2 regions of the Trichocoleus desertorum AS-A10 genome follow, and region 2 is predicted to be linked to the other one. Evidence: predicted binding sites of a transcription regulator. Region 2 holds the regulator's gene; the other holds the start of a gene.
What was found. Region 2 encodes NtcA, which controls nitrogen genes in cyanobacteria. Its sites were predicted from a motif close to TTTGTANNNNNNNNTACAAA; they were not measured.
Positions count from the first base shown of each region.

Region 1: NDA01_RS04125 (ammonium transporter) is a predicted target of NtcA. The motif match lies at 3,858-3,877, and genes of this name have one in related genera.

Region 1 covers NZ_JAMPKN010000002.1:64,875-72,528, forward strand. Annotated here, with positions in the region: gene NDA01_RS04110 (MFS transporter) at 1-780, opposite strand, end outside; gene NDA01_RS04115 (MarR family winged helix-turn-helix transcriptional regulator) at 1,043-1,510, opposite strand; gene NDA01_RS04120 (ammonium transporter) at 2,053-3,609, shown strand; gene NDA01_RS04125 (ammonium transporter) at 3,941-5,326, shown strand; gene NDA01_RS04130 (SGNH/GDSL hydrolase family protein) at 5,396-6,238, shown strand; gene NDA01_RS04135 (4-hydroxy-3-methylbut-2-enyl diphosphate reductase) at 6,392-7,600, shown strand.
Region 2 covers NZ_JAMPKN010000001.1:368,859-376,512, forward strand. Annotated here, with positions in the region: gene psbH (photosystem II reaction center phosphoprotein PsbH) at 79-282, shown strand; gene NDA01_RS01645 (TatA/E family twin arginine-targeting protein translocase) at 435-755, shown strand; gene pth (aminoacyl-tRNA hydrolase) at 809-1,447, shown strand; gene NDA01_RS01655 (hypothetical protein) at 1,636-1,947, shown strand; gene NDA01_RS01660 (DUF3146 family protein) at 1,957-2,220, shown strand; gene NDA01_RS01665 (pre-16S rRNA-processing nuclease YqgF) at 2,229-2,672, opposite strand; gene NDA01_RS01670 (DUF3084 family protein) at 2,754-4,373, opposite strand; gene ntcA (global nitrogen regulator NtcA) at 4,636-5,301, opposite strand; gene fabI (enoyl-ACP reductase FabI) at 5,652-6,467, shown strand; gene hisB (imidazoleglycerol-phosphate dehydratase HisB) at 6,577-7,254, shown strand; gene NDA01_RS01690 (putative 2-dehydropantoate 2-reductase) at 7,221-7,654, opposite strand, start outside.

The DNA.
Region 1 (7,654 bases), on a different contig from region 2:
TAGAATTTCAGTTGCAAAAATAGGGGCTAGAACAGTGTAGGGCATACCCATGAAGCTGACTAAGGCAATAAGCAACAACAGGGAGCGGATAGGTGGAAATCCAAAGGCGTAGGTGAAGCCCTCGGTTAGCTTTTGCCAGATAGGTTCTTTGCTTGCATTCAGCTTGACTGACCTAGCTGGTAATCGCATCGCCAACAATCCCGTGATTACAGCGATATAGCTAATGCCATCAATTAGAAAGCAAGCCCCAGTGCCTACGGCGGCAATCACAAAGCCAGCGATCGCAGGGCCAATCAACCGCGCCCCACTAAACACAGAAGAATTCAAGGCGATCGCATTACCCAGGTTTCCTTTTTTCTCGACAATCTCTACTACAAACGCTTGGCGAGTTGGCATATCAAAGGCATTGATAAACCCTTGAAATACACTCAAGGCAATAATCTGCCAAATTTGAATGGTGCCAGTCAGGGCTAAAGTTGCTAACGCCAGCGACTGGATCATTGCCAAAACTTGAGTAATCAACAGCGTGCGATGCCGATTCCAGCGATCGACAAATACACCAGCAAAAGGAGTCAGCAGAAAGTTAGGAATTTGTTGAGCAAAACCCACGACCCCCAACAGCAGAGCAGAATTAGTTAGGTCATACACCAGCCAAATTGTAGCGGTCTGGGTCATCCAGGTGCCGATTAATGACAAACCCTGCCCTGCAAAAAATAGACGGTAGTTTCTTGACTCTAAAGCTCGAAAGATCGAGTTGAGTCTTCTGGTGTCCAGCCTCATGCTTGATTGTCCTAGTCTCTAACGCTGACTGCTTTACTCAAGCTACTAACTGGTTGTTCGCCAGAACTCTACCTACAGCACAGTTCACAGCAAACTCTAGTGGAAATCAACCGTCGCTTCAGCAGACTCCCAAACGCAATACAAAACTCATATCCTAAAATGCTGCGTGGATTGAATCTAACTTTGGCCAGAATCTGTTGGACCCATTTGGTAGAGGTCCTGGTACTCAGTCAATTGTTTCTATCTAAAAAATATTTTTTACCTAGGAAATATTAGTAATCATCTGGTCTAGTAAGTTTGAGAACTGCTGCCGCTCTGATGACGAAATTCCAACTAAGGCACTGTCGCGAATTTCCACTGCGATCGGAGGCAACACTTCATGCAACTGTTTGCCTGCATCTGTCAACCAAATTCGCCAGATTCGCCGATCCTGAGAGTCTCGTTCTCGCCGGATTAGCCCTCGCTCTTCCATGCGGTCTAGAACGCCAGTTAAAGTTCCACCCACTTGTTGCAGTTTCTCGCTGATGCTGGAAGTTGCCAAGCCATCTTCTTCCCAAAGACAACACAGCACCACCCAGTGAAAGGGAGTCAGTCCCAGAGGTTCTAGGCGTTCTTGAAACTTACGGCTCAAGAGCTGAGAGAGTAGCTTGATGCGATAGCCCAAGCCGTGGGGAGCCAATACTTCCTGCCATTCCTTAGGTAACTTTTGCTTGGCAGGGGAAGAGGTCATTGCAGCTCCAAGTGGCATTACTTAGCACGCTTACTATTTTAATGGAGTGAGTTCTATTTTGAGTATTCAGCAGCACATATCTCTAAAAAAATAGCCCCCAGAGGTCGTTGGGGGCCAGCTCCTAAAGGAGTGATGAGGTAACACTTAGTACAAATGTATTGATAATCTAGTATTTTGTCAACTGCCTCATCGAATTCCTGGATTTATAGTTTTGGCCTAAGTGAAACAAGCAGGCGGAATCAGCGCGATCGCCTGTTAGAGAGCTTAACTGCAAAATTAACCACCCCAAAAGGTGAACCAAATACGAAATTGTTACATCGGATACAGAACGAACTGCCCTGAAATTGGTGCAATCATTTTTACTTCCTAACCAAGATCTTTAAGTTTTTCTAGTTAGGCGTCCGGCTCTTGGAGCGGCGCAATTGTCGATTCTTTCTCGCAGTCTGCTCGTAGCAAAGTTGAGGGTGGCTTTGCTCGCAGTCAGGCTGTACTTTCCTGTGCGAGTTCACTGCCTTAGTTCACAAAGGAATCATTCACTGGCAATGTCAAAACTAATGCTCACCAAGAAGTCGCGGGGCAGACATAGACAGCTGTCCTTACCGAAAGCGGCCAAGTGGTTTTCTCCTAACTGGTACGCCAAAATGCTCTCGCCGAGCTGGCAAGCCTGCATTCCTTTAGCCCTCGTCATTGTGCTGGCTTGGGGCTACGCGGGTGTCGCTCAAACCGCTCCTAACTTGACAGATGTAGCTAAGGCGACGTCTGACCTAAAAGTGGGCTTAGACACAATGTGGGTAATGGTAGCTGCAATGCTGGTTTTCTTTATGAATGCTGGCTTCTGCATGCTAGAAACTGGCTTCTGTCGCCAGAAAAATGCGGTTAACGTTTTGGCTAAAAACTTAATCGTCTTTGCCATGTCTACCATTGCTTTTTGGGTCGCGGGCTTCGGCTTGATGTTTGGCGGTGGTAGCGAGTTTATTGGTACCGATGGCGTCTTTTTCCTCTCTGGTGTTGACAATAGCCCAGCCACCCTGGATGCCTACCAAGGAGCCTATGGTTCGCTGAACTGGGCAGGTGTCCCGCTGTTGGCAAAATTCTTCTTCCAACTTGCCTTTGCTGGCACTGCTGCTACCATCGTTTCCGGTGCGGTGGCAGAACGAATTAAGTTCATTGACTTTTTAATCTTTAGCTTGTTGCTAGTTGGAGTTGCGTATCCCCTAACAGGACACTGGATTTGGGGTGGTGGCTGGCTCGCCGACCTGGGTTTCTGGGACTTCGCAGGCTCAACCGTAGTTCATGCTGTGGGTGGTTGGGCTGCACTGCTGGGTGCGGCAATCTTGGGACCCCGCATTGGCAAGTACAACGAAGATGGCAGTTCCAATGCCATGCCAGGACATAACATTGCGATCGCCACTCTGGGTTGTTTAATTCTCTGGCTAGGTTGGTTTGGCTTTAACCCAGGCTCCACCATGAGCATCACCTGGCAAATCGGCCACATTGCCATGACCACCAATCTTGCTGCTGCTTTTGGTGGTTTGGCTGCGACCATCACCGCCTGGTTCGTCTTAGGCAAGCCTGATCTCTCAATGGTGATCAACGGCATCCTGGCAGGATTAGTGGCAGTCACAGCTTCTTGCGCCTTTATTCCAGTTTGGGCATCTGCCATCATCGGCACGATCGGTGGAGTGATGGTTGTATTTGCCGTTCTCTGGATCGACCGTCTAAAAATTGATGACCCTGTAGGCGCGATCTCGGTTCACTTAGTCAACGGTGTTTGGGGCACGATCGCCGTGGGTCTGTTTGCCGTGGGTCCCAATGTCAAAGTGGGTCAAGATATCCTCTATACCGCTGGTCCTAGCACAGGCTTCCTACTAGGCGGCGGGCTGAATCAACTAGGCCTGCAACTCTTAGGCACCGCTGCTATTGCCTTGACCATCGGAATTCTCTCCGCTATCTTCTGGTTCGCTCTCAAGGCAACCTTGGGCATCCGCGTCTCGCCAGAAGAAGAACTCAAGGGTCTGGATATTGGTGAGCACGGTATGGAAGCGTACAGTGGGTTCCTCAAAGATGCGGGCGGCATGACTGGTAGCACCATTCGCTGAGATTGAGCTTTCTAAATTTAGCTAACTTAATTGATTGCTAAATCAGCTTAGTTATACCTTCTGTCAAGAGCTTAGAGCTGCTAAAGGTGAGCCTTAGCAGCTCTTTTCTATGGAGTTCTCTTGACGAAAAATACCGCGATCGCGATCTTCAAGAAACAGAGGTAGGCAGCTTTTAGCTGTCAGGAGTAAATCGTCACCACGATATAAATTTCTACTGAATCTTCACTAATTATTTGCTACAGAAGATTTTTGTATACCTTGATACAGAACTGACTCATCAAAAATTGGTGCAATCAAATTCATTTCTCTTGACGTGGAAGGGCTAACACAAGTGTTGAAGAAAGGTTTGATGATTGGAGCGATCGCTCTGTGGCTTCTGAGTGGTCCCTTAATGGGAACGGCTCTAGCCCAGGAAGCGGACGCAAATCCTATTGATACAGGCGACACAGCCTTCGTGCTTGTTTCGTCAGCATTAGTATTATTGATGACTCCAGGCTTAGCCTTCTTCTACGGAGGATTGGTGCGATCGCGCAACGTGCTCAATACCATGATGATGAGCTTGATCCTCATGGGCGTTGTCGGCGTCACCTGGGTCCTTTGGGGCTACAGCCTTGCCTTTGCTCCTACCTCCATTACCCCTGGAGCTGAGCCTGCATTTACAGCAAATCCCATCATTGGTAGCCTGAATTGGCTATTTTTGAATGGCGTCGGCACAGACCCCGACCCTGTGGGCTATGCCACCACCATTCCGCACCAACTCTTCATGGCCTATCAGATGATGTTTGCCATCATCACGCCCGCTTTAATTTCTGGTGCGATCGTGGAGCGGATGAGCTTCAAAGCTTACTTCTGGTTCGTGGCGCTGTGGTCTACCCTGATCTACTCGCCCCTCGCTCACTGGGTTTGGGGTAAGGGTTGGATTGGTGCGATGGGAGCACTTGACTTCGCTGGTGGCACGGTCGTTCACATCAGCTCTGGTGTCTCTGCGCTTGTTGCGGTTTGGGTGCTCGGTCCTCGGAAAACTTACCCTGTGCAGCCTGCCGCTCCTCACAACGTGCCCTACGTGCTACTCGGCATTGGTTTGCTTTGGTTTGGTTGGTTTGGTTTCAACGCGGGTAGCGCCCTAGGTGCTGGTGCTTTAGCAACGGTTGCTTTTGTGGCAACGATGGTGTCTAGCGCCGCTGGTGGACTGACTTGGGTGATTGTAGAATGGCTACTCCGTGGCAAACCGACTGCCATTGGTATCGCTAGTGGTTTCTTGGCAGGTTTAGTCGGTGTAACTCCAGCAGCAGGGTTCGTTACACCCATTGGTGCACTTCTGATTGGTTCCATTACTGCTGTTTGCTGCTTCTTCGCGGTTAGCCTCCGCGCCAAACTTCAGTTTGACGATTCTTTAGACACTTTCCCCATCCACGGTTTAGGTGGCACCATTGGAGCAATTCTGACAGGCTTCTTTGCCACTAAAGCCGTTAACGAACTGGGTGACAATGGCTTGTTCTTCGGCAATCCTGTTCAGTTATGGGAGCAGATTGTGGGAGTGGTCGTCACCTACATCTTTGCGGGGGTTGGTACCTTTGTGATCTTGAAACTCCTCAGCTTGGTCATGGATCTACGGGTTAAGCCTGTAGTGGAAGACCAAGGTTTGGACGTCAACGAACATGGGGAAGAAGGCTACGGCCAAGAATTTGCCTCTGGACTCAGCTACAACAGGGAGTAGTCCCAATTTTTTGGACGAATACCAGATTGCGACTACAATCTGATTCAAAACGACGTTGAGTTTGCTTCAGTGCCTACTCGCTCTCGAAAAATCGTTCCTGCTTGGGCCTTGCTGTCACTCGCAGCGAATAGCCTTCTGCTATTGACTGTGCTGCTGCTGCTTCGAGGCCACCGCTTGCCGTCACTGGCGAAAGCTAGTGCTGCTGCAACCCAAAGCCAGCCACCGCGTCCCACGGCTTCTGCACCACCAGAGTTAGGAGCGCGTCATCAACTCACCTATGAGCAATGGCTGGCTCTCTTGCAACAAGAAGCTAATGCGGCAGCAGCAGACCATCCCAAGCACCTGAATATTCTGGCTGGAGATTCTTTGAGCCTCTGGTTTCCACCCGATTTGCTACCAACTCAGCAAAACTGGCTCAATCAAGGTATTTCTGGAGAGACTTCCGCCGGGCTACTCCGCCGTCTAGAGTTATTTGATGAAGCCCAGCCAGAAACTATTTTTGTTCTCATTGGTATTAATGACCTGATTCGAGGGGTTGGCGATGCCGAATTACTCGAAAATCAGCGGCAGATTATTTACGACTTACAACAGGTGCATCCCCAAGCCCAAGTTGTCTTGCAGTCTATATTGCCGCACGCAGGCGATCACGCGACTTGGCAAGGCAAAGAACGACTCAAAGCCATTTCCAACGATCGCATTCGGGAGCTAAATCAGGAGCTAAAGGCGATCGCTGAGGAGTCAGGGGTGCATTTTCTCGACTTACATCCGCTGTTTACAGATGCCCAAGGCAATTTACGGTCTGAATTCACGACCGATGGTTTGCACTTAAGTTCTCAAGGTTACTTAGTCTGGCGATCGGCGCTACAACTCTTCCGCCAAATGGAACTAGAACCCCTAGCCGCCCAACCCTAACTCTATATTCTGACTCCCGGCTCTCCTTTTCATCCTTCCTCCCTCCTCCTTCCGAAGAACTTCCCCTCAACACCCCTGCATCCTTCCCACCGCGTTCTATGATCAAGGGGAATTAAAAACGGTGTAGCGCCATCACTTCAGGGATAAAGCTGAATGGATACTAAAGCCTTCAAACGATCACTCAACAGTTCTGAAAACTACCATCGCAAGGGGTTCGGGCATGAAGCCGAAGTTGCCAGCCTTTTGGAGTCGGAATATCAGAGCAGTTTGATTCAGCAAATCCGAGACAACAACTATACGCTACAGCGGGGTGACGTAAAGATTCGGCTGGCAGAGGCATTTGGCTTTTGTTGGGGAGTAGAGAGAGCGGTGGCAATGGCTTACGAAACCCGCCAGCACTTCCCCACCGAGCGGATTTGGATTACGAATGAAATTATTCATAACCCTTCAGTAAACCAACGTCTGCGGGAAATGCAGGTCGAGTTTATTGAAGTCAACCAGGGGCAAAAAGATTTTTCTGGGGTAGCGCAAGGCGATGTGGTAATTCTGCCTGCGTTTGGGGCCAGTGTGCAGGAAATGCAATTGCTGAATGAGCGAAGCTGCACCATTGTTGACACGACTTGTCCTTGGGTGTCGAAGGTGTGGAACACGGTAGAGAAGCACAAGAAAGGCACCTACACCTCGATTATTCATGGCAAATACAACCATGAGGAAACGATCGCGACGAGTTCGTTTGCAGGAATTTACTTGGTCGTGCTGAATTTGGCTGAGGCTGAGTATGTCTGCAATTACATCTTGCAGGGTGGCGATCGCGAGGAGTTCTTAACCAAGTTCCGCAAGGCTTGCTCGCAGGGCTTTGACCCCGACAAAGATTTGGAGCGAATTGGGATTGCTAACCAAACCACGATGCTGAAGGGCGAAACTGAGCAGATCGGCAAGATGTTTGAGCATACGATGCTGAAGAAGTATGGCCCTGCGGAGTTAAATCAGCATTTCCTCAGCTTCAATACCATCTGTGACGCAACTCAGGAGCGTCAAGATGCCATGTTTAAGCTGGTGGATGAGCAGGTAAACCTGATGATGGTTATCGGTGGCTACAACTCATCGAATACTACTCACTTACAAGAAATTGCGGTGGAGCGGGGCATTCCTTCTTATCACATTGATTGTGTGGAGCGGATTTTGTCGCGCGATCGCATTGAGCACAAGCCTTTACACCGGGAGATTGAGGTGGCGGAGAGTTGGCTACCCGAGGGGCCGTTGGTGATTGGGGTTACTTCGGGAGCTTCTACGCCGGATAAGGTGGTGGAGGATGTGATTGAGCGGATTTTCTCGCTAAAGGCATCTGTTGCGGTTGGTTAGTTATTGCAAAACCAAGACTTGAGGGCACCTGCCCTCAAACTCCCGCTGAGGGAC
Region 2 (7,654 bases):
GATCGATTATGAGGACTCTCCCTCTATAATATTACGAAGCATTAAAAAGTTCTGTCGAGATCCACATACAGGTGACCCATGGCTCAACGCACTTGGTTGGGAGATGTTCTCAAACCTTTGAATTCTGAATATGGTAAGGTCGCGCCCGGCTGGGGTACCACGCCATTGATGGGCGTTTTTATGCTGCTATTTTTTGTCTTCTTGTTGATCATCTTGCAGGTTTACAACTCCTCGCTATTGATTGAAAACGTCGATGTGGACTGGAGAAGCTTAGGCGGCTAGGGCTATTGAATGCCTAGAGCTTAAAGTTCAGTATCTAGATGTTCCCGGCTTCGACCGGGTTTTTTGTTGGCTTTATACTATAAAGAAGGCCAAACTGAGCAATGCTCCACAGAGAAACTGAGCCGTCCGGGATTTGACTAGGAGGAATTTGCGTGAATATTTTTGGCATCGGCCTACCGGAGATGGCACTGATTATGGTTTTGGCTCTGCTAATTTTTGGGCCAAAGAAGCTGCCAGAAATCGGTCGGAGTTTAGGAAAGGCGATTCGCGGTTTTCAAGACGCCTCTAAGGAGTTTGAAAATGAATTTAAGCGAGAAGCCGAACGACTAGAGCAAATTGTCACTGAGCCAATGGAGGCCAAGCTAGAACCTCCGTCTCAGCCTGTGCTCTCTCCTGCGGTTACCGAAACTACCGCTCAAGCAGAGACGGATGAGGTCGTGGCAGCAGTTTCTCCAGACGAAGTAAAGAGCTAGCCTGAATTGTTAGCGTCAAGATTTACTGCCTGTAGATTAGTAATTGAAAGCCAATGACAGAGCCTGCTTCGACGCCCAAACTGGTGGTGCCGCAATTAATTGTGGGGTTAGGAAATCCGGGCGCTAAGTACGAGCAAACCCGCCATAATATTGGTTTTGCTGCTATTGATGCTTTAGCCCGCACCTGGCACATTTCGCTATCGGAAAATCGTAAGTTCCAAGGTGTATTTGGCGAAGGGCCAGGTCTGCAAGGCAGTAAAATTCGCTTGCTCAAGCCGCTGACTTACATGAATCTTTCAGGACAGTCGATTCGAGCTGTGTTGGATTGGTATAAGTTGCCCCCAGAGTCAGTGCTGGTGATCTATGACGATATGGATTTGCCTGTGGGTAAAATCCGGTTGCGTCTGTCTGGCTCGGCGGGTGGGCAAAATGGGATGAAGTCAGCGATCGCTCACTTAGGTACCCAGAATTTCCCTCGTTTGCGAATTGGCATTGGTAGTCCCAAGGACGAAAATACGGCTACTCAAGATGCCGTATCTCACGTCTTAGGTCGGTTTGCGCCTACCGAGGCCCAAGTCATCACTCAAGTTTTAGAGATGACCGTAGACGCTGTAGAACTAAGTCTCAAGCAAGGCTTTGAAAAAGCCATGAGCCTCTACAACGGTCGTTCTGTTGTAAGTACCAAAGTTTGAACGACTTCTGTATTAGACGCTGAATCTGTGTTTTAACTGTTGGCTGAATAAACTGAACTCCGGTACATTGGCATTTACTGGATGGCCCCACTAAGTCGAACTAGCCTCAGATAGGGGTTAGTTCAATTCGTACCAAAGGCAGATCAAATCAGGTCTTTGGTTTTGCCACCATTGCAGGAGAAGCCTTTATGCTGGATAGTTCCGACCCTCTCTTCATGGCTGAGAGCGCTGCTACATCACTGGCGATTTTAGATCAAAGGCTGGTGAAACGGTGCCATATTCAGCTGCCTGACATGCCTAATCCGATGAGCGCCATTTGTTATCAAGGGTGCTTTTATAGTTATGTTCGGTTTTTTCCCTCACTGGAAACAGCTCAAAGGGCGGCTGGACGTTTGCTTACCAAAGGTAATGCGGTTGTCTTTACTCAGGTAGCGAAAGGTTTGGTATTGTGGGTGCTGGAAGCGGAGGCCCAGTTGGCTAGTAAGCCTGTAGTGAGATAAGTAGAGACTGTGAGTGCTAACCGTCTACCTGAAACCATTGCTCATGTCCGGATCACGCATCAGTCGTGGAATCAGGGCAAAATTGAGGGGGAAGTCAGAGCTAATCAATTTGAGTGGCAGTTTCAGTGGTGTTTTAAGCAAGGCAGCTTATTAGTGCAGCCTTCTCTCGGTAGAGCTTTGATCCAAGAACCTCTAGGGCGCTTTTTAGAGAAATGTGACTATCAACTAGAACCGGGTGGTGACTACTCGTTCACGATTCGCGCCCAGTTCTAAGCTTAAGTTTAAGCAGATGCGACTAGGCGTTCTAAGTAACGCTCAATCAATAGAATTGCCACAATATCATCGAGCGATCGCGGTGGGGTTCGCATCCCTTGAGGGATCAAACGATACAAGCCTTTAGGGGGGTACATCTTCCAGTAGCGATCGCGAGCTTCTAAGCTGCTGTAGCGCTCGTCTACCAAGACGACCCGGAGCGGATCGGGTAAATCATCACTTAGCTTTTGTTTCCAAGTTTTCGCAGTCGTTTGATCCCCCATCACTACGATCGAGATGGGTAGCTGTTTTTGGAGCTGTTGAATCGTAGCTACCACTTCATCCGCTGCAATAACTTGGTGGTAATGTAGCGTCCGGTCTACTCCCATCGCAGCTAAACCACATTTGTGGCGACCAGGATCGAAGCCTAAGATGATCGGCTGATCAGGATTGGGGGGAGGATTCAAGACCATGAAATTCTAATCATTTGCCAGCAGAACGAAGAAACGATCTAACTTGTCAGCGTTACTCTGCTTCATTGTAACGACCTGCCGTTACAAATCGTCAGGACTGACGAAGGGACTGGGAGAGGAATCGGACGGCTTGGAATTGGGGGCCTTTCCAGGGTAAGGGTCTGAATGTTGAAACTCAAAATTAGCGTCTTCTTGAGTCACGCTGTTGTTTGGATTGTTTGGATTAGGAGTGGCATTGTTGGGTTGAGGAGATGGACTGCTGTTGGGTTGAGGACGATTGGGTTGAGGAATGTCCCGACTAGTACTCAGCACCACTTGGCCATTCTGAATCGCTAACAACTCCACCTTCAGTGGGCCTGCTGTGTAGATCACACCCGTAGTGACAACCTTTAAATCGAGCGGCTGGCGATATTGCTTCAACTGCTCAGCAAAGCTCAAAATTGCCGTGACGCTAGGACCATTCGCAGCGATCTGTACTCCTTCCGTGAGTACTCCCGCGCCTCTGGCTCGAAACTCCGTGGCGGCTAGCAGCAGTTCGATCCGCTTTTGAATGTCGGCTTCAGTTAGGGTAGATGGATCAACTGAAGCGGCAGCAATGACATCACCAGACAGAAATGCCACTTGGTTGAACGTAGCGCTCGCCACCACCTGAACGCTCTTTTCTCCTAGGACATAGTTACCCGCTGAGAGAATTCTAATGACGTAATCGCGACCATCTTCAATTTGGTCAACCAGTTGTTCTACTTCCGGTCTGGTGATTTGAATAATCTGTTCGCTGACTTGACCAGCACCAGGACGGGTCAACTTGATAGCGTTACGATTTGCTTCTCGCAGTAATTGGTCTACTGCTTGCTGAGCGCCCGTGGGAGAAACGATCCGCACGACGCCTGCTGACAACACTTGTCCTCGGAAGAGAGCGACGTTGCCTTGGCGTAGGGTTTCATACTGCGCTTGATAGTACTGGTAGTACCGCTGCAAGGTTTGGACAGCTTTCTCTAGATTGGCCTGTTGAACCTCTAAATCTTTAGTTTCTTTAATCAAGTTTTGGCGCTCGTTATCCAGTCGGTCGATCTCGGAGCGGAGTCCCGTTGCTTGCTGAGAAACAGTGCTTAGTTGCGTTTGAGTTCGGTTTAGTTCTGCTTCGGTGCGGTCTTTGGCATCTTCAATCCGATCCTTTTCTGCTTCCGCGCGGCTCAGTTGGCTCTGAGTTTGATCGAGCTGAGCTTCGGTGCGGGCTCTTTCAGTCTCGACTCGGCCTAGCTGGGTTTGGGTACGATTTAGCTGTGCTTCTGTCGTCGCTTGCTTGGCGATCGCGGCCTTAAGAAACAAATTAATTCGATCCAGCCGTTGTTGAGCCGAAACTTGCTCGGCGCGGGCTTGGGTCAGCTCTTGCTCAACTTGATTTTTTTGAACTCTCGTCTTTGCTAAATCTTCTCGCGCTCTAGAGAGGTTTTTCTGAATTTTGCCCAATTCAAAAACGCCAGTCCGGAGTTGATCACTCACAGCAAACAAAATGGCGAGTGTAGAAGCGGAAATGATGCCACCCGTGACAATCGTCACCAAGACTGCGGTTTTGCGGGGACGCAAGTTAAACAAGCTGAGGCGAGCCTTGCCTACGCGCGTACCGATGCGATCGCCCACCGTTGCGATCACACCCCCCAACACCAAGATTGCCACAATTAAGATGTACCCGCTGGTCATCTACCCTCAGGAAGCCATTTGGCTCACACCCAACTCAGATACAGCCTATCTCATGCCCTGGAAGTTTTGTGTGCCATCACACCTGTAGGACGACAACAAGCAGACCCAGATAGCAAAAGTTGCTGCCTTGCCTCAGCGTCAGGAGAGCATCACGGCTCTCTTTGTTTCCTCGCAGGAGTGCCATGAAGCACCTTCCTCGGCCAGAGAGCTGTATTCAAGTCGCTGTAAGCGCTTGTTATTACTAGAGGTTAACCATAGCAGATCAACTGAACTGTTGACTGAGAGCGACGGGATTATGAACCGTAATTTTTTTCTTATGGATGGAAATCATCTTCTCCTGTCGCAGATCTCCAAGTAGGCGCGTGACTGTGACGCGGGTGGAACCAATCGCTTCTGCGATCGCCTGATGCGACAATTTCAAGTCAATTGTGATCCCGTCAGGGCCAGGAACGCCGAAGTCACGACAGAGGATGAGCAAGAAGCTGACCAAGCGTGATCCCATATCCCGGTGGGCTAAGGTTTCGATCATCATCTCAGTTTGCAAGATGCGCGAAGACAACCCTTGCAACATCAGCATCGACAGCTCTGGGTTATCCTTGAGAGCTTTTTCCACTTGTTCAATGGGCACCGACAGTAATTCCGCCGGAGTAAAAGCAACTGCGTGATAAAAGCGATCGGAACGATTGCCCGTAATCAGCGAGAGAACCCCAAAAACACTATTTTCTCGCAGCAAAGCTACGGTGATTTCTTCGCCCGCTTCATAAACGCGAGACAGTTTGACCGCACCTCGGACCAAAAAGTAGACACGCTCCGCTGGATCACCGGGGAAGAAAATCGTCTTGCCTCGATCAAACGTTTCGATCACGGGAGGAAATGCTCCGCCTCCCAGTTGACGAAACACAGATGCTAACGGCCTATCCTGCGTCATTACCATATCCTTTTACCTTTTCGATGCCCTTCTCCAACCTTCATGGGCCGCTCGTCTGGAGATGAACCTTACGAAGGTGAGCCAACTGTAAGCAATTGATGACTTTAGAACACTTAAACTTACTCTAGAGTCATTTTTTGTTCTATTTGATACACAATCTGCCAGCGATCGCCAATGGCTGAAGAATTTAACTGCTGTTTCGAGGACCACAAACGAACGGATCTTGGCTGTCAGCGGCCTATTTAGACCCTATCTTACTCCCCCTAAAGACAGATATCTCGTGATAGGACTCAAGGCAGCGTATCACCCTACCAGCAACAGTCGATGTCAATATCTTTAAGCCCCCATCTTTGAGTATTCTCGTAATTGCCCTTAACGAAGAGATTGCCATGCTGGATCTGACCGGAAAAAATGCCTTAGTCACAGGCATTGCTAACAATCGCTCAATTGCTTGGGGAATTGCCCAACAACTCCATAAAGCGGGTGCCAACCTAGGGATTACCTATCTGCCCGATGAGCGGGGCAAGATGGAAAAAAAAGTAGCAGAATTGGTTGAACCGCTACAACCCAGCTTGTTTGTGCCTTGCAATGTGCAAGATGATGCTCAGATTCAGTCCACCTTTGAGACTGTGAAGGAGAAGTGGGGCAAGCTAGATATCTTGGTTCACTGTCTGGCCTTTGCCAACAAAGATGACTTATCTGGCCACTTTAGCAACACCTCGCGGCCAGGATTTACCACAGCCTTAGACATCAGCACTTATTCCTTAATTCAGCTCAGTGGTGCCGCTAAACCCCTGATGACAGAAGGCGGCAGCATTGTCACTCTGACTTATTTGGGCGGGGTGCGTGTGGTGCCCAACTATAACGTTATGGGCATTGCCAAAGCGGGCTTAGAAATGAGCGTTAAATACTTGGCGGCAGAACTAGGCCCCCACAATATTCGAGTCAATGGCATTTCTGCGGGCCCAATTAGAACTCTCGCCTCCTCTGCGGTTGGGGGAATTCTGGACATGATTCATCATGTGGAAGAAGTGGCACCCCTGCGGCGCACTGTGACTCAACTAGAAGTTGGCAATACAGCGGCGTTCCTATGCAGTGATTTGTCCAGCGGTATGACAGGGCAAATCCTCTATGTTGATTCTGGCTATGAGATCATGGGGATGTAGTGGTTGCCATTCAGTGACTACAACCGTTTGGCCTGCCTGTGCAGGCTCAAAGTTTCTTACTTCCTGTTTCTACTTCTCAGTTTTTACTTCCCACTATTGAGTAGGGCCTATGCAGACTAGCATTCATGAAGCGTCTTCCCAAGAGAACCGCACAGCCTTCGAGCAGGCCAACGGAGCATCATTAGAACCCGTATTTTCAGGACGAGTGGCCTCAGTCAGTCGCAAAACGGGTGAGACAGATGTGCATGTCACCATTAATTTGGATGGACAGGGTCGCTGTGTAGCCGCCACAGGTATTCCATTTCTCGACCACATGTTGCATCAGATTGCTTCGCATGGGCTGTTTGACCTAGAGGTGCGAGCGACGGGTGACTTAGAAATTGATGACCATCACACCAACGAAGATGTGGGCATTACCCTGGGTCAAGCTCTAGCTAAAGCCTTGGGCGATCGCAAAGGCATTGTCCGGTTTGGCAATTTCCTCGCGCCCTTGGACGAAGCTCTAATCCAGGTAGCTCTAGATTTGTCTGGTCGGCCTCACATTAGCTATGGCCTGCAAATCCCTACCGAACGAGTCGGCACTTACGACACGCAACTAGTACGGGAATTCTTTGTGGCAGTGGTGAATCACAGCCAGATGACGCTGCACATCCGTCAGCTAGATGGCATCAACTCACACCATATTATTGAGGCTACTTTCAAAGCCTTTGCCCGTGCTTTGCGCGTTGCTACAGAAACCGATCCCCGTCGGGCTCACACTATTCCTAGCTCTAAAGGCGTCTTGTAAGTTCTACTGCTCAAAAACTTTAACTGTTGGTAGAGCATGGCAATCTGCGGAAGCTCCACTCCTGCGGCTTGGGCAGCTCGTAGTGGGTTGCCAAAAATTGCCTCAACTTCCAGAGATCTGCCTTCGTCATAGTCAATTTTCATGCTGGTGCGGTAGGGCTTCATCTTTATCGTGTCATCCAGCATCTTTTGAATAAAATCATCGGCGATCGCGCGACTCTGCACTTTTGCTCCTAAGGCAACTTCTCGCATCAATTGCTCTGCCAAAGTATAAGTGTAGCGATCGGCCATCAGCGCATCAGTTGTGGCGTTGAGTACCACTGACAAGCCGTTGAAGGGAATATTCCAAACCAGCTTGCGCCAGCGGGCTAGGAGTAGGTCTGCCGCCAACTGGATCGAGA